One region of the Anaerobacillus sp. ABA4_114 genome, then DNA from elsewhere that is predicted to be linked to it. Evidence: riboswitches for the same ligand, from Rfam matches in the RefSeq annotation. Region 1 holds a riboswitch; each other region holds the start of a gene.

Region 1 (5,671 bases):
TTGTTCCATTGTATCTCGGTCTCGTACAGTTACTTGCTTATCTTCAAGGGAATCAAAATCGAACGTAATCGCAAATGGTGTACCTACTTCATCGTGTCTGCGGTAACGTTTACCGATCGATCCAGCTTCATCGTAATCCACCATGAAATACTTCGCAAGTTCAGCATGAACTTCCCTAGCTTCATCCGATAATTTCTTTGAAAGTGGCAATACTGCTGCTTTAAACGGTGCTAAAGCAGGATGGAAATGCATGACACTACGAGACGTGCCATCTTCTAATTCTTGCTCTTCGTACGCTTCGATTAAGAATGCTAGTGTAACGCGGTCTGCCCCTAATGATGGTTCGATGCAATAAGGAACATAGCGCTCGCCTGTTTGCTGATCGTGGTACGTAAAGTCTTCGTTCGAATGTTCCATGTGCTTTTTCAAGTCATAATCTGTTCTTGAAGCAACTCCCCATAGTTCACCCCAACCGAATGGGAATTTGTACTCGATATCAGTAGTCGCATTACTATAATGAGAGAGCTCATCTTCAGCGTGCTCACGAAGGCGGATATTATCTTGATCAACGCCAAGATTCAATAGCCAGTTCTTACAGTAATCTTTCCAATACTGGTGCCATTCTAGTTCATCTCCAGGTTTGCAGAAGAATTCTAACTCCATTTGCTCAAATTCACGCGTACGGAATGTAAAGTTACCAGGTGTAATCTCATTTCTAAAGCTTTTTCCGACTTGTGCAATTCCGAAAGGCACTTTCTTTCTCATCGAACGCTGCACGTTTTTAAAGTTCACGAAAATACCTTGTGCTGTTTCAGGGCGAAGATAAATGTCGCTTGTACTTGAAGTCGTTACCCCTTGCTGTGTTTTAAACATGAGGTCAAATTGACGAATCTCTGTAAAGTCTTGACTGTCACACTCTGGGCACTTAATGTTATGATTTTCAATCAACCGCTCCATCTCTTCAAACGATAATCCATCAGCAATCATTTCGTTGCCTTCTTCAGAAAGTGCATCTTCAATCAGCTTATCTGCACGATGACGTGTTTTACAGCTCTTACAATCAATCAACGGGTCGTTGAAATTTCCTAGGTGACCAGATGCAACCCAAGTCTTAGGGTTCATCAAGATTGCCGCATCCAGTCCGCTATTGTGAGGAGACTCCTGTACGAACTTCTTCCACCACGCTGCTTTGATGTTGTTTTTAAGTTCTACACCTAATGGACCGTAATCCCAAGTGTTCGCTAAACCTCCGTAAATATCGGAACCAGCGAAAATAAATCCTCTGTGCTTTGAAATGGCAACGATTTGTTCCATCGAAATACTCATTTAAATCTCTCCTTCTTATCATTGTCTAACAACATAAAAAGCTCCCGCCCTCGGACAAAAATTTGTCCGGGGACGAGAGCGTATGCACCCGCGGTTCCACCCCAGTTGATGTGAAAGAACACATCCACTTTACGGTATCAACTCCAGACCGCCGTTTCACTAGACCTTTTTCGGGCTTCCACCGTCCCCGAATCTCTATAAAAAGGGTTACCTAGCTACTATCTGTCCTTCACAGTTGTTAGCTTATATATGTAATTGATATCACATATGATACAAAAAAGTTTTACTGAAAGTCAAGCGCAATCTACTCAGTATTCATAGACTACCCACTTGCCTAACTGTTTACACACATCAGATTCTTTACTTCTAAAAAAAGAGCTATCAATCGATAGCCCTCCGTTTTTGTATACGCACAGGTGTTGGATCTTTTTTGCGGTCGAGAAATGCTCGGATTTCATCTTTCTTCAACCCGATTTCTCGTGCAACTTTCATCAGCATTACCCACTCTTGATCAAGTGCTTGTTCTGGCCTGGTTTTAATCATGGCCACCCTCTCCTCCTTTGATATTTCCAGGAGGACCAGCCGTCATCGTTGAATGTTCTCAACATTAGACCTGTGTCTTTGCGTCCCATTCTTTAGAATGGTTTGCCTTTTTCTGGAGAGTTAGAACAGACACGCACTACAATGTAACGGCAGTGCTAAATCAATAGTAAAACGGGACTAAAAATTGAGAAAGTTTAATAGTTTATACAATTATACTATATTTTAGCAATAATTCAATATATTTTGTATCGATTCTAACACTTTATCTTCTGCATCATAAACTAATCATGTATGATCTTGCTAAAGCTTGATCAGGGAGGGAATCGAATGGAACGAAATCAGATTGGAACCGCATGGCAAGGCACTCACGTCGTTTTACTAAGGTGTACTCCCTTAAACAAAGTTGTAGGATTTTATCCTAGTCTCCATGCACCTACAGAACCTGTAAGTCATCTTTGCAGTGAAGCATTATCGACATACCTCAGCATCGGTTATGTCATATCACATGTACATTCATTACAGGACGGAACGGTCGAGTATATCTTGACAAAAAATTAAAACAGCCCGTCGAGATTGCCTCGACAGGCTGTTTATTAAAAGTCAGATAAGTAATCTTTTACTTGATCTGGATTCTTTGTGTTGGCACTATGAAGATGCCCAACTTTTTTTCCATCTTTATAAACGAGGAGACTTGGAATACCCATCACTTCATTTTCCTCTGTTATTTCAGGGAATTGCTCAATATCAATTTGTGCCCATTGTTTATCGCTATGTTCTTTGATGATATCGTCGATAAATAAGTCAAGGCGTTTACAGTCCGGGCACCAATTCGCTTCGTATTTTAATATCGTCACTTTAGAATCATTGATTAGATTATCATAAGATTGTTTTGATTCGATTTGTTGCATGTAAATCTTCTCCTTTACTCGTTACTATAGGCTAGTATAACTTACAATGAGATCATTTGTCTGTAATTGTGATTACAGTTTTCTATAAAGAGATACCAGTGTTAACGAGTGCTTCAGAAATAACCATGTGGCCACATTCATTAGGGTGTATGCCATCAAAGGACAAAAGCCGTTCTTCATTGCCCTCAAACAAACGATAAGCATCTGCCACTTTTACATCATTATTCTTTGTACATGTTACTAGATTTTGATTAAATCGATTGACCCAATCTTTTGCGAATGAAAGATGGGGATAAGGATTATACAAATTAACGATTCGAATCATAGCAGGCTTCTTTACTGTCATCGATAGGTGGCTTACAATCCAATTCATGTTTGTACAGCATTCTTCGAGCGCTTTCTGGAAAACAGCTTCTTCCTTATTTATAGCAAACTCTTCAGCTGCATCGATCAAATCATTTCCACCGGCCGTAATCGTAATAACATTGGCATGTTCGATCGGTAACGATTGCTCTAGCCAGTCTCTAACGTCGCGAGTAGTTGCTCCATTTCTTGCATATTTTGTTAGGAGAACATTTTCTTCTAACTTATCAAAGATAGCCGAACGATAGTAATCTGGAAAAGTCGGTGAAAAAAGGATTGTGCCTGTACCTAATGTAATAGAATCTCCAATAGCCGAATAAAGAAGATGCGACAAACCATCACCTCTTTCCAAAGATGATTTACTATATTCATCGCACCTATAAAAAGTTCATCTCAACATTCGAGTGATTCTGTATTAAAGTGAACTCAGAGCACACTTTATTGTTATAGACAAGCAGCGGTACAAGGAATTCTCCGGCCAATTGATAGAGATCTTCTTGTCTTTCTGGCTGTTCAAGGACATTCACTTCATCAAAGGAAATACCTGACTGCTTAAGGAGTCTTTTTGTTTTCTCACATTCAATGCAACTTGTTATCGTGTATAATCGAATATGTTCCATGTTAGACAAGTACCCTCCTAACAATTAGAGTATAACGGTATACGATTTATGATAATGTAAGCTATCTTACTCGTGAAAATTACTTGATTTAAGAACTGAAGGTGATCTTATGGATAAATTGACGATGCTTTCCCAGATAAACTTATTTGATGAAATGGAAATGAATGATTTAGTACAGATCGATCGTGTTAGCGATATGAAGCCAGTTAAAAAAGGAACCATCATCGTAGGACCTACAAAGCCGATGAAAGCGTTATTTTTATTGAAACAAGGAAATGTACGTTTGTATCGCTCCAATGATAGCGGAAAACAATTAACGGTCGATATTCTTGGAGATGGCAACATTTTTGGAGAAACCTCTAGTTTCTCACTAAGTGATGATTCTGTTTATGTTGAAGCGATGACAGACGTTTATTTATGTATTATCGGAAAAGAACAATTTGAAACTTTGCTCTCAGAAAACCCCAAGCTCGCCATAAAATTCATTGAAATACTGTCTTCACGCTTAAAAGAAATTTATGAAATGAGTGAAAACATTGCACTCAGAAGTGTAAAATATCGGGTGTTGTCTTTACTATTAAAACTTAGTGAGAAATTTGGAAAGCGTAAGAACGAATGGCAAACGATCGAGATCAAGCTTACACATTACGACATGGCTACGATGATCGGTTCTACTAGAGAAACTGTCAGTGCCACAATAGGAGACTTGAAAAAAGCTGGATACATAAAGAAGAACCCGTTAACTTTCGCCATACATGCTGAAAAAGCTAACAATTATTTAAGTGAAAATGGAGAGTAAAGATCAGAAATCTACAAACTTAAGCTGCCGAGGAATCCTCGACAGCTTTTTTAGTCATAATGATACTCTATAAAATACAAATCGAATCATTATGATTGCGTTTTTCCATCCGTTCCTTTTTGATTATCTTTTGTTCCTTCTAATTTATCCCATTTAATCGGTCTGTTTAAATTAAGTTTCTTTTTCAAATTCAATAAGCAGTTAAAATGACCAACATACCACTTATCGAATTTCACCATATGAATGGTCTCCCAGTCTCTCATCTCCTTTGTACATCCATCACAATGTATTTCCATTAAAGGCACTTCCTCTTAAGTAGATTTGTTTATTTATATTCAAACTACCAGGAATGTGATTGGTCATTTGTACGTAAAAAAGCGCATCCGTAGATGCGCTTCCTTATCTTACTTTAAATTTTCAGGATTTAATCCATTGAGATAGTCTGGTACAAACTTACCATCTTTTCTTATCAATTCATCATCAAACCAAATTTCTCCTCCACCATATTCAGGTCTTTGAATCAGCACCATGTCCCAGTGAACTGCTGAATCATTTCCGTTTGGTGCTTCGTCATAAGATTGCCCTGGAGTAAAGTGGAACGATCCGTCGATCTTTTCATCGAACAAGATATCTTTCATCGGCTCGCGAATATACGGGTTAACTCCGATTGCGAATTCACCGATATACCTAGCACCTTCATCAGTATCGAGTATGCTGTTCAATCGTTCTGTATCGTTCGCTGTCGCATCGATAATCTTTCCATTTTCAAACGTTAGCTGAACATTTTCGAAAACGAACCCATTGTATGGAGATGGTGTATTGTACGTGATCACGCCATTAACACTATCCACGACAGGGGCGGTAAATACTTCTCCATCAGGGATATTCAGTTGCCCTGCACATTTAATTGCTGGTATATCTTTGATGGAAAAGCTTAAATTCGTATCAGGTGAAACGATTCTTACAGAATCTGCACGATTCATTCGGTCCACAAGCGCATCCATCGCTTCATTCATCTTCGCGTAATCCATCGTACAAACATTAAAATAATAATCTTCAAATGCTTCTGTACTCATACTAGAGAGCTGAGCCATAGATGGGTTAGGATATCT
Region 2 (5,671 bases), 1.7 Mb from region 1:
TGTTTAATTGCCACTTCCTAAACTCGAGAAATTCCTCAAAGTCTTCTTTCGTGATGCCAGACCGCATCGCTTCTTCGATCAACGACTGCCATTCAGGATCTAGATTGGGTTCTCTTTCTTCGAATTCATCTTCATGAATGAACACATCCATAGGCACCTTTAATACAGCCGCGATTTTTTCGAGGAATTGTATGGAGGGGTTGGCCTGTTGATTGCGCTCGATTGAACTGAGGTATGATTTTGCTACCCCAGCTCGCTTCGCTAATTCAGTTAATGACAGTCCCATGCGATTTCGGTAAAGCTTAATCTTTTCACCTATCATCCCCAATACCTCAACTTTGTTAGTATTTGATAATTCGATTTTATCAAGAACATCATGTTCTGTAAACAGAACAAAAGTCTTAAGTTAAAAACGTTAATATATGGAATTATAAGAAAAATAAAGCATAGGTTAGAAAAGGCTAGGTTTTCCACATAAACACAAATAAAATAAAGAATTTTCAGTCTTTTACAATCGATCTGATAGGCTTATATTAGAGTTATATTCTAAATAAAGAACAAAACGTTCTTTATAATGTCGGATTATGGAGAAAAAAGTAAGGAGGTTGAAAATGAGAGCGTATGGTGGAGAAAAATTGGACTTAGAGTGGATCAACCTTATTTCGAAAGCGAAGAAGTTAGGGCTAAGTAAGGAAGAGATTAGACAATTCCTCGATAATTCCTCAAAAAAATAAGGGGGAATTTAGATGATCAAGCTTGGAGATCGCACGTTTGTATCGTACATCACAGAGAAGAGAGTCAAAGTCGTTGCACTCGATGAAAGGATCGGCAAACTTTATATTAACGATGAATACAAAGGGCGCTGTGACTTAGACTTTATTCTTAAAAAGATTAAGGAGCTCGAATTGCAGGAGGAAAATAGAAGGTGGCTTTTTGAGGACGAGCGGAAACTTTATAACGAATTAAGTGAAATCATTAAGAATCAGATCATTTCCTCGAACTCAGAATGAGTAGGGATACACGGTCTTCCCTTCAATCCATCATGTACTATTTGGCATGCTGTAATTTCATCGATGGCGTCATTACATACTGGGGCGTACAGAACAACGTGATAGAAGAAGCGAATCCACTGATGAACCTATTATTTAGTATCCATCCATCTGTCTTTCTATGTTTTAAGATCATACTGTCGATCTTACTTGTGTTTATGGGAAGCATAAAGAATGACTTTCAAACGCGGTTAATAAGATGGCTGTTGAACGTCGCAATTGTTCTTTATACTGCGATATTACTCTATCATGCCTACTGGCTCTTTTTACTGTAAATCATAATAAAAAGAGCCTTCACCTAAGGCTCCCGTGTCAGATCGATTATTTGTCGCTTCCTTGCTTTGCACGCCACTTGTTAAACTCTAGAAATTCTTTGAATTGTTCTTTACTAACTCCCGAATTCATCGCTTCTTTAACAAGCTTTTTCCACTCTGAATCCAACTCGCTTTGATGGATGAGGTTATCTCCTTGAAGAAGTACCTCTACGGAAACATCTAATACTCCTGAAATCTTCTCCAAAAATTGAATAGAAGGGTTAGATTGTATGTTTCGTTCGATTGAACTCAAATAGGATTTTGCTACACTAGCGCGTTCAGCTAATTCTGAAAGTGAGAGGCCTTTACGTAATCGATACTTCTTTACTTGCTCTCCTATCATGTCTTACCCTCCCATACGTCAACATCATACTCAGTTACTAAATATTATATCAGTATGGGTATGTTCCGTAAATAGAACAAAAGCGTTAATCGCCCTCCACTCATTCCTTCGAATCCCTGACTATTTCCTCCTTTTTAATAAACGCTTTCACCTCTTCCACTGATAATCCTAATTCCTTCGCAGTAAGAATTAGAAATACCCATTCCTCATCGAGCCTCACTTTTTCACTTGTTTCCATCCTCACTCCTCCTCTATGTTCCCAGGTAGTTCAGCCATCTTAGGAAACATCTTACGCCTCCCTTAGATCTGATAACTTTGCGATCTACTTCTTTCAAAGTAGGGTGCCTTTTTGCTGGAGGATACCTGATACTTTAGACCTATGTAAACGAATGATGTTATACATCTATCATAGTCCGAAAATGGTAAGAAATTTGTTGTTTTTTGAAAGCTATAACAACTTTTTTTGTCATTTCATAAATAGTTACAGTGAAACGTAAAGGATGCCGGTTATTTTTTTAGACTGACCCACCGAAAGAATGGGTATAGAAGGAAGACGAGGAGGGAAATTCATGAAGAAAATTGCGGTGATTACAGGTGGCGGATCTGGTATTGGAGCAGCAGCTGCAAAGCGGTTCGCAAAGGAAGGCATCACAGTTTGTTTGTTCGATGTAGAAGAAAGTCGTGTAGAAGAAGTAAAAGAGGAGATCATCTCCCTAGGCGGTGAGGCGTTCGCATATGAAGTCGATGTGTCTGATGAAGACCAGGTTGTCAGTAAGCTTCAAGAAGTAAGCGAAAAAACAGGTGCGATCGATTATCTCTTTAACAATGCTGGAATCAACGGGACGCTTCAACCGATTGAAGAAATGAGTGTAGACAATTGGGATCAAACGATTCAAACGAATTTGAGAAGTACGTTTCTCATGGTGAAGCATACTGTTCCATATATGAAGAAGCACGGAGGGAGTATGGTCATCACAAGTTCGATCAATGGAAATCGAACGTTCTCGAACTTCGGGATGTCTGCATACAGCACATCGAAGGCAGGGCAAGTTGCGTTTATGAAGATGGCTGCGCTTGAACTAGCGAACTATAACATAAGAGTGAACGCGATTTGTCCTGGAGCGATCGAAACCAATATCGATGAAAATACGGATCAAAAGGAAAGTGTTAAAGAAATTGAAATACCTGTAGAGTATCCAGAAGGTAGCCACCCGTTAGAAGAAAAAGCAGGAAAGCCTGAACAAGTCGCTGATGTCGTTTATTTTCTCATTTCAGATGCATCCAGTCATGTGACGGGAACAGCGATGTACGTTGATGGAGCGGAGTCACTTCTGTAGCTTGACGTAAGAACGAACCGTCGCTAAGTTAGTATAGAGGTGATCGAAGATGTTTAAAAAGGTACACCATGTTGCCATCATATGTTCAGATTATCAACGCTCGAAAGATTTTTATGTGAATGTACTGGGATTAACGGTATTAGAAGAAACGTACCGGAACGAAAGAGAGTCATACAAACTTGATCTAGCGGTTGGAGAGCATACGCGAATCGAACTGTTCTCCTTCAATTCCGCTCCTCTGCGCCCAAGCTATCCGGAAGCACGTGGACTTCGGCATATTGCATTTGAAGTGGACGACATCGAATGGGCTGCACAGGAGCTTAGAAGGAAAGGTGTCACTAGCGTTGAAGAAATTAGAGTAGACGAGTTAACAGGGAAGCGGTTCACCTTTTTTCAAGATCCAGACGAATTACCTATCGAAATGTATGAAAATTAGCACATTTAACCAAAAGGAGTTGATTACCTGCCAAACCTGTGGCATCATAAGTTTGAAAGCGTTTGCTTATTTAGTGAGATGGTTTTTGTGCAACTTTGCGCAATCGATTTCACTAACGTTTTTGTGCAAACGGTTTCACAAACTGTAGATTTAAATTAAAGGGGGATATCGATGAAACGGCGTAATCGAAAACGGCTTTCTTTGTCGCTAGCAATCGTACTCGTGTTGCAGTTGCTGGCAGGAGCAATGCCGGGTGTCGAAGCTGCAACGCTTACGAGTCCGGTAATCGAAGGATCGAGCGCAACGTTCAACTATCAGGGAGACGGTAGCAAGACGTCTGTCAAAGTCGCTGGTGATTTTACGGATTGGGAAAACGGCGCTCTTGAGATGACGAAAGGTGAGGGAGATGTCTGGAGCCTTAAAGTCGATGATCTATCGAACGGAATGCACCAGTACAAGTTTATCGTCGATGGTGAATGGATGAAGGATCCTCTCAATTCTAATGGAGGAGAAAACAGCGAATTTCAAATCGGCGATGCGGATGCGAAACGTACCGTTACACTAGTCGGTGATCTCCAAGATGAGCTAGGTGCAGAAGCTGATTGGAAGCCTGATGCATCTGAAACGATCATGGAAGACAAAGGGAATGGATTCTATGAATTTACGGCAGAGCTTCCTGCTGGTAAGTATGAATACAAGATTGCGATCAATCAATCTTGGGGGGAGAGCTATGGGAAAGATGGAGGAAACATTCCGCTAGAGCTTTCTGAAGCATCGAAAGTAACGTTCTATTACCATGATGGCACGCATGCAATAGCAGATTCCACTTTTTACAGTAAAATTTCCGATGAAAAACAACCGAGATTAGTAGGTTCTATCCAGCCTGCGATCGATGCTGGAGATGAGTGGAGTCCCAAAACATCGACTGCGTTATTCACCGATGATAATTTCGATAACATTTACACATACACTGCAGATGTTCCAAAAGGAAACTATGAATACAAAGTTGTGTTAGGAAGCGACTGGGGCGAAGAGTATCCTTCGAATAACGTTGCACTAAACGTAATTGCTGATGCAACGATCACGTTCCAATTTAACGCTGAAACGAAAAATGTTAGTTCTGATTATAGCCCTGAGGGTTCTGATGGAGCGATCAACAAAGAAAAACTTCTACATAACTCCTGGGAAGAAACTTACCGAGCTCCGTTTGGTGCTGTAAAAGAAGGCGAAACCGTTACGCTTCGTCTTTCAGCCAAAAAGGATGATCTAACAAAAGCAGAATTGTATATCAAGAATCAAAATACGGGTACAAGTAAGCTTGTTCCGATGGAAAAAGCGGCGACTTCTGACGGAATGGACTTTTTTGAGGCAGACGTAAAGCCAGAAGTCAAAGGTCTTTATGGCTACAAGTTTATTGTACGTGATGGTGCGGCAAAAGCTGAGTATGGTGAAGATACACAGCAGGGATCGAAAGGAAAAGCGACCGATGCAAACGCAGAACTGTATCAACTAACTGTGTTTGACCCTGGCTTCAAAACGCCTGATTGGATGAAGGAAGCAGTCGTATATCAAATTTTCCCTGATCGTTTTTATAACGGAAATGAGAAGAACGATGATGCAAAGAAATATGCACGTGGTGATGAGCCGATCGAACATAAAGAATGGGATGAGCTACCTGATAATCCGAGGTTAGCTGATCGTTCTGGATATGAAGGAGATGGAATCTGGAGCAATGATTTCTTTGGCGGTGACGTGAAAGGGATTCATGAAAAGCTAGATTACATCGAATCGTTAGGTGTTAATACGATTTACCTCAATCCGATCGCAGAAGCTGCATCGAACCATAAATACGATGCAACGGATTGGAAGGATATCGACCCATTGTTCGGTACACCTGAAGAATTTGAGGCATTCACAAAAGAGCTTGAGAAGCGCGACATGCATCTGATCATGGACGGGGTGTTTAACCACGTAGGTGATGATTCGATCTATTTTGATCGTTACGGAAAATATGACGTTGTTGGCGCGTACGAGTATTGGTCTCTAATCTATGATCTTATGAATGATAAGGGACTGTCTGAAGAAGATGCGAAAAAAGAAGCACGTAAACAGCTTGAAGAAGAAGGCCAGACATTCAATGATGAATATGGTTTTCACAACTGGTTTAATATTAAAAATGAAATCGTGACGGA
Region 3 (5,671 bases), on a different contig from region 1:
GAAATTCGATGCCATGTTATTCTGCAAGAGAGAAGTTGAATTCGGTTCAAACTACGTTTTTAAAGATAAGTATGAAGAGTTGTCAAATAAATTAAGAAATCATGATCTCCCTTCAGTGCGTTGGATGATGGAACAGGTAGATGAGGAAGGAGACTTTTATAACTTCCTGTTTAGTATTCTGATGCTTGATCGTGTAGAAAGATGGACAGGGAACCACAACAGTGTTGAAGATGAGGATAGCGTCCATCTATATCGAACCTCAGCGTTGTACGTGTGGCTTACGTTGATTAGTAAGTATGAGGTCAGCGATGACAGAGCGGACGAGCTGCATATGGTAACTGGGTTGTCTAAAGTTTTGGTACATGACGTTCCAGAAGAGTGGACAGGGGATGTGTTGGGACCGGTTAAACATTCAACGCCTGAAAGAAAGAAAGCATTTGAAGTCTACGAACAAAAAGTTGCTATAAAAATGGGGGAACAGTTACCGGAAGTATTAAGAAAAGGGATAACTGACCACATGGTAAATGCTAAGAGTGATGATTATAATGGAATGATGGTAAACATGTGCGATAAGCTTGATGCTCTATTGAAATGTAATATCGAGCGAAGGACGAATGGTTGGCATTATGAAATTAAGTATAGAGAAGAATTGATGAAAGCGCAGGCACGATTCGGGAAAGTACCTGCTGTAATGTTCTTTTTGGCTTTTCCTCTACACGATTTTGATAATCAAATGTTAATGAAAATGATATAAAGAAAAAACCGATCGAATTTAACTCGATCGGTTTTTTAGTAATCCAATTTAGTAGCCTATATAACTTGCGGGGTTTACATAGGTGAATTGCGACCCATTAAACCCATTAGCTAATGAGAAGTGAAGGTGATTACCGGTTGATGTTCCTGCTGAACCCACTCCGGCTATATGTTGTCCTCTGCTAACTCGTTGTCCTTGAGAAACGTACATTTCATTGGCGTACATATGTCCATAGATACTATAAAGTCCTAGCTTCTCGTGCTCAATAACAATCCAATTTCCATAACCATTCGCTGATCGAGCGAATAATACCCTCCCGTCGGCTATTGAATACATTGGAGTTCCTCTAGGAGCTGCGAAATCCATTCCATTATGTAGTCTTTTAGTCCCGTATACGGGATGTATTCTATATCCATACGGTGAAGTGAAGGTATAAGTGCCGCTTCTCATCGGATGAGATATTTTCCCATCGCCAGGTGCTTCTTCTATTTGCGGTTCATTTTCCCCGTTACTACCAGATTCATTATTCGCGCTTTCTTGTTTTTTCTTTTCTTCTTCTATCCGCTTTTTCTCTGCTTCTCTCTCGGCGATAATAGACGCGATTTGTCCCATAAGAGCCTGTTCTGCTGCTTCTTCTTCTTTAATGTGTTCAAGAACTTCTTTTTCTTTTTCCTTATGCTGTGCTAATAATGCGTCTTGTTTCTTTCTCTGCTCAATTTGAGTAGTTTTCAAGTCGTCAAGTTTTGATTTTTGTTGCTTTTGTATCTCCTGTTTTTTATCCAATTCAGCTTTTTGTTCTTTAAGTAGAGCGGCTTTTTCCTTAACTTCTTCGTATAATCGGTCGTTTGCTCTAGTAATATCCTTCATCACTTTTACTCTGTATACAAGATCTTCTAACCCGTCTGATTTGAAGATCATTTCCATCATGCTTACTTCCCCTCGTTTATACATCGCACGAAGGTTTTGGCTTAATGTGTCTTTCTTTTGTTTGAGTTCTTCTTCAGTATCGTTAATTTCTTCAACTTTAGAATCGATTTCCTTTTTTGTAGCATTAATTTTAGCTTCTGAATCTTTAATGCGTTTGTCTGTATCAGCTATTTTTGCTTTTATTTCTTTGAGTTCGCTTTCCACTTCAGCAATATTGTTGTGAACGTGGTGTAACTCTTTTTCTAGCTCTTCCTTGTTATTTTGATTGGTAGAAACTTTGTCTTTTAATTCATCAATCTGTTGATTATATTCGTTTATAGTTCCTTCTGCAAAGGTTGTATTCTGTGGGATCAATAGGCTCAGAGAAAGAGCTGATAGCATGATCATTTTCTTGTTTTTGTTCAATGTCTTCTACCTCCAATGGTATGAAAAGTGTTAAACATCACTTTGGATAGATGTCTTAAAACCCTTTTTGCAAAAGAAAAAACTAGCCGAATAGACTAGTTTAGCAAGTTCTTACTTTTTCTTTTTCACTTCAATAATAGTGGTGTGATTTTTTGTTTCGAATTGGAACAACTCTTTTCCGAACATAGATTTCGTTTCATCTAATAGCGGTATAACAATTGTTTCTCCGTCAACTGATATAGTCAAAAAGCGGTCTTGATCTTCTTCTAGCTCTAAACTACCAATCGTTCCAGAAGTTTTTTTGCCGTTAATTATTACATCTGCATACTTCCCATCTAACGTCTGAGAAAGGTAGTTGAAGACAAACTGAAGTAAGGTATTTTTGTCATTTTCGATAAGTAATCTCATTAAACCCCCTCGCTTTCTGTGCGCCTAACATAATAAAAAGAGTAAATATGTAAAGAAAACATATAAATTATTTGCTGTGATTGATAGGTTGAAAATTAGCATGCAAGTGTTTCTTACTCATAAGAAGGGCTTACAATTTATATTCGGAATAAAATGTCGGGTGGTGAGACTATTGAAAAAAGTATTAATTGGTTCTATTGCTGGCGTTTTAATTGCTATGTCGGCTTGTGCAAGTGATAAAAATGAAATACCTGAACAGGAGATAGAAGTAAAAGAAGGGACTCATATTTATGATGGGTTTTCTCTGGGGACAGAAGTGATACATGAGGATGGCAAAGTTTATCTTGATATTAATCTAGAGAATAAGAATGACAGTGCTGTCCCGCTTCATTACGCTAATTACAGGTTATTAAACATTAGAGTGGTTGATGAAAAGGGAGAAGAAGTATACACAAAGACCGTGAACGAGGATAAGAGAAGAGTGCTCCAGCCTATGGAGAAAATCACTTGGGGGAGTGCTTTCGCCGTAAAAACTAAAGGTAAGCATGATGTAAAAGTAGAGTTGTTGCTGAAGGATCATGATGGTGAAGGTTATTCGTATAAAAAAGAACTCCTAACAACCAATTCTTCTTTTATGGTAAATGATGAAGAGAAAGTAATTTCAGGTACGTATTTACCAAAAGGAGAACAAAGATTGATGTATGCTGGACCTAGTAACGAAGAAGTGGTTATGACAGAAGCTTTTGTATACTTCGATGATAATGGGTTTGCACAATCAGAAAACACAATGAGCGGTACAAATGTATATCTTTCAAATGAGGAAGGGCTTTATTTAATAGATATTGAAGGTCAAACGCTTGAAGATAATCTAATTGAATCGGTTAATGATAATTCGAGAGATTTGCTACTAAAGTATCCTGTTAAAAGCGGTGAGAAGTGGAGTTCTGGAGGAAATGAATATCAAATCGTTTCCGTTGATGAAACCGTAGAGACAGGGGTTAAAACTTATAATAATGCGGTTAAAGTAAAACAGACCAACGGGAATAATATTATATTCTTCTATTATCATAAAGACATTGGGTTGCTAAAAGTTCAAGCTGAAGTGAATGATCGTCTTCGAACTCAGTTTGTTCTTCACAGCATACAGTAATGTATAAGGAGTGGGCTTTTGAAAGTCACAAGAGAGGTCGTAAGAAGTAGTATCGTTAACAATTGGACTAAAAGTTCCTTAGAAAAAGGGTTTAACCCGTCAGAAGCGAGTTATTACTTATTCGATACTCTTTATCGAGGATTGAAACACGACCCTAGATTAATGAAAGAGCTATATAGAACTCTAATTGAATTGAATCATAAGGAAAATAATGTTGCGATGGTTAAGCACTTGCGTGAGAAAGAAAGTGATTTTTTCAAAGGTCAAATAGATAAGGGGTACTATCATGAATAATCAAATTGTTGATCGACTTGCACATTACATAGAAGAGGAATTTGGAAAAGACGAGGGGAAGATTTCTAAACTGAAACATGACATTAGATGTGGAATAGAAGATGCCTTAGAAGATAAGCAAAAACAACTAAATACGTATGAAAAAACCTATAACCGAAAAATCCAAAAGGTTCATTGGTATAACGAAATTAAGTTAAAAACAAGATTGGACTTTCAAGATGAGAATTGCCCTCATATTGATAGAATTTTAAAGTGGTATTCCGATATAGAGGAAGGAATGATCATTAGAAAAAACCATGGTTATAGGGAAAGTGGTGACTCTAATCAAGATGGGATTGCAAAGTGTGAGGTAAATTAAGGTCCCCTTGCAGATTCAAGTCCATAAATGAATGTGAGGAAATGAAGTTTAAGGCTTATGATGAATAAAGGTATTAATGGGATAGTTAGTCCAAGATTCGGGCTAATTATCCTATTTTATTTACATAGTTGTTCGGATGATATAGGTTGTCTTACTTTTACAAAATATGCACTAGGAAAAATAGAAAGATAGTTGAGGTTTTAGTCGTATAAAAGATATGGAAGCGAAGAAGTTAATTCTTTATTTGGGCACTTGGGGTTAGCGGAGCTAGTAGTGCAACCGACCATTTAAACATGGGGGGGTAAACAATGAAAAAGAAGTTAATGATTGTACTTGTAGGATTTGTTATTTTTGCAGGTGGCACACAAGTCTATGCGTCTTCGGTTTTAAATACGAATATAGTCAATTTGATAAGAGTTGGTTTTTCAAACATAGGTTCTTTTTATCAAGATGAAGCGAAAAAAGAGGCGGAACAAGTCCATAAAGATTCTGTTGAGGGAATATCAAAATTTGTAGACGATAAATCGACAGAAGTCATAAACGACATTGAAGGACTTAAGGAAGATGAAATTGATAGAATGCGTACGGAACTTGATAAATATGAGGAAGAAATAAGAGAAGAGGTAGAGGGTATCTCTAAAATGGAGTTTGAAAAGATAAGGAAGAAGTTCGAAATTGAAACTGATAGTAACATCGAGGAAGCGAAAATAGAAATGGAGAGAGTCATTCAACAAAAATTACAGCGGAAAATAAGAGAATAAACAAACCAGAGCCATGGGTATAAGTCACTCATGGTTCTGGTTTGTTTTAATCAGGTGTTCTATAGAAGACATGATCTCTTGAGTAGCTTGTAAAGTAACCTCTGAAGTGGTTTTCTCATTCGGATTATTTAATATAATTGGCTTCCCATAGGTAACTTTTATCTTATTAAAAAGCCTGTAGTTCCCAGTTATAGCTACTGGAATGACGGGTGTATGTGTTTTAAGTGCGAATGTAGCAGCGCCACTTTTACCTTCTCCTAACACACCGGTTTTACTTCGAGTTCCTTCTGGAAAAATACAGATCGGTTTCCCATCACGTAAGAGTTTCATAGTTGTAGTGAGGGCTTTTCTGTCCTTTGTACTTCTATTAACAGAATATGCTCCAAAGTATTTTAATATTGGTGCTGAAAATGTGTTAAAAGCTTCGGACTTTGCCATGAAGTAAATGCGGTGTTTTAGTAACAGCACAACACCTGGGGGGTCATAATTACTAATATGATTCGGGCACATAATATAACGATTATTTTTTGGGATGTTTTCAAGTCCTGTATATTCTATTCTAAATAAGGTCCTGTATAACGCGTACAATATTCTCTTTGTAAGGTAATAAAACG

Evidence for each region. A riboswitch is a leader RNA that binds a small molecule or an ion and turns the genes downstream of it on or off. The one in region 1 is predicted to bind cyclic di-GMP.
Region 2: another riboswitch for cyclic di-GMP. It lies ahead of sinI (DNA-binding anti-repressor SinI); the one in region 1 lies ahead of ACXAEY_RS10360 (anti-repressor SinI family protein).
Region 3: another riboswitch for cyclic di-GMP. It lies ahead of ACXAEY_RS21680 (hypothetical protein); the one in region 1 lies ahead of ACXAEY_RS10360 (anti-repressor SinI family protein).

What each region holds. Positions count from the first base shown of each region.
Region 1 covers NZ_JBSWUM010000001.1:2,060,840-2,066,510, forward strand. Annotated here, with positions in the region: gene ACXAEY_RS10355 (glycine--tRNA ligase) at 1-1,326, opposite strand, end outside; gene ACXAEY_RS10360 (anti-repressor SinI family protein) at 1,708-1,869, opposite strand; cyclic di-GMP riboswitch class I at 1,896-1,986, opposite strand; gene ACXAEY_RS10365 (hypothetical protein) at 2,197-2,427, shown strand; gene ACXAEY_RS10370 (thioredoxin family protein) at 2,463-2,777, opposite strand; gene ACXAEY_RS10375 (SGNH/GDSL hydrolase family protein) at 2,860-3,474, opposite strand; gene ACXAEY_RS10380 (glutaredoxin family protein) at 3,518-3,760, opposite strand; gene ACXAEY_RS10385 (Crp/Fnr family transcriptional regulator) at 3,870-4,559, shown strand; gene ACXAEY_RS10390 (hypothetical protein) at 4,649-4,855, opposite strand; gene ACXAEY_RS10395 (aminopeptidase) at 4,964-5,671, opposite strand, start outside.
Region 2 covers NZ_JBSWUM010000001.1:359,898-365,568, forward strand. Annotated here, with positions in the region: gene ACXAEY_RS01840 (helix-turn-helix domain-containing protein) at 1-322, opposite strand, end outside; gene ACXAEY_RS01845 (anti-repressor SinI family protein) at 612-734, shown strand; gene ACXAEY_RS01850 (hypothetical protein) at 747-1,010, shown strand; gene ACXAEY_RS01855 (DUF5658 family protein) at 1,007-1,324, shown strand; gene ACXAEY_RS01860 (helix-turn-helix domain-containing protein) at 1,371-1,706, opposite strand; gene sinI (DNA-binding anti-repressor SinI) at 1,807-1,944, opposite strand; cyclic di-GMP riboswitch class I at 1,966-2,062, opposite strand; gene ACXAEY_RS01870 (SDR family oxidoreductase) at 2,276-3,043, shown strand; gene gloA2 (SMU1112c/YaeR family gloxylase I-like metalloprotein) at 3,093-3,479, shown strand; gene ACXAEY_RS01880 (alpha amylase N-terminal ig-like domain-containing protein) at 3,651-5,671, shown strand, end outside.
Region 3 covers NZ_JBSWUM010000002.1:60,709-66,379, forward strand. Annotated here, with positions in the region: gene ACXAEY_RS21650 (YfbR-like 5'-deoxynucleotidase) at 1-754, shown strand, start outside; gene ACXAEY_RS21655 (murein hydrolase activator EnvC family protein) at 803-2,086, opposite strand; gene ACXAEY_RS21660 (hypothetical protein) at 2,198-2,494, opposite strand; gene ACXAEY_RS21665 (hypothetical protein) at 2,667-3,644, shown strand; gene ACXAEY_RS21670 (hypothetical protein) at 3,663-3,938, shown strand; gene ACXAEY_RS21675 (hypothetical protein) at 3,931-4,296, shown strand; cyclic di-GMP riboswitch class II at 4,507-4,590, shown strand; gene ACXAEY_RS21680 (hypothetical protein) at 4,605-5,057, shown strand; gene ACXAEY_RS21685 (lysophospholipid acyltransferase family protein) at 5,082-5,671, opposite strand, start outside.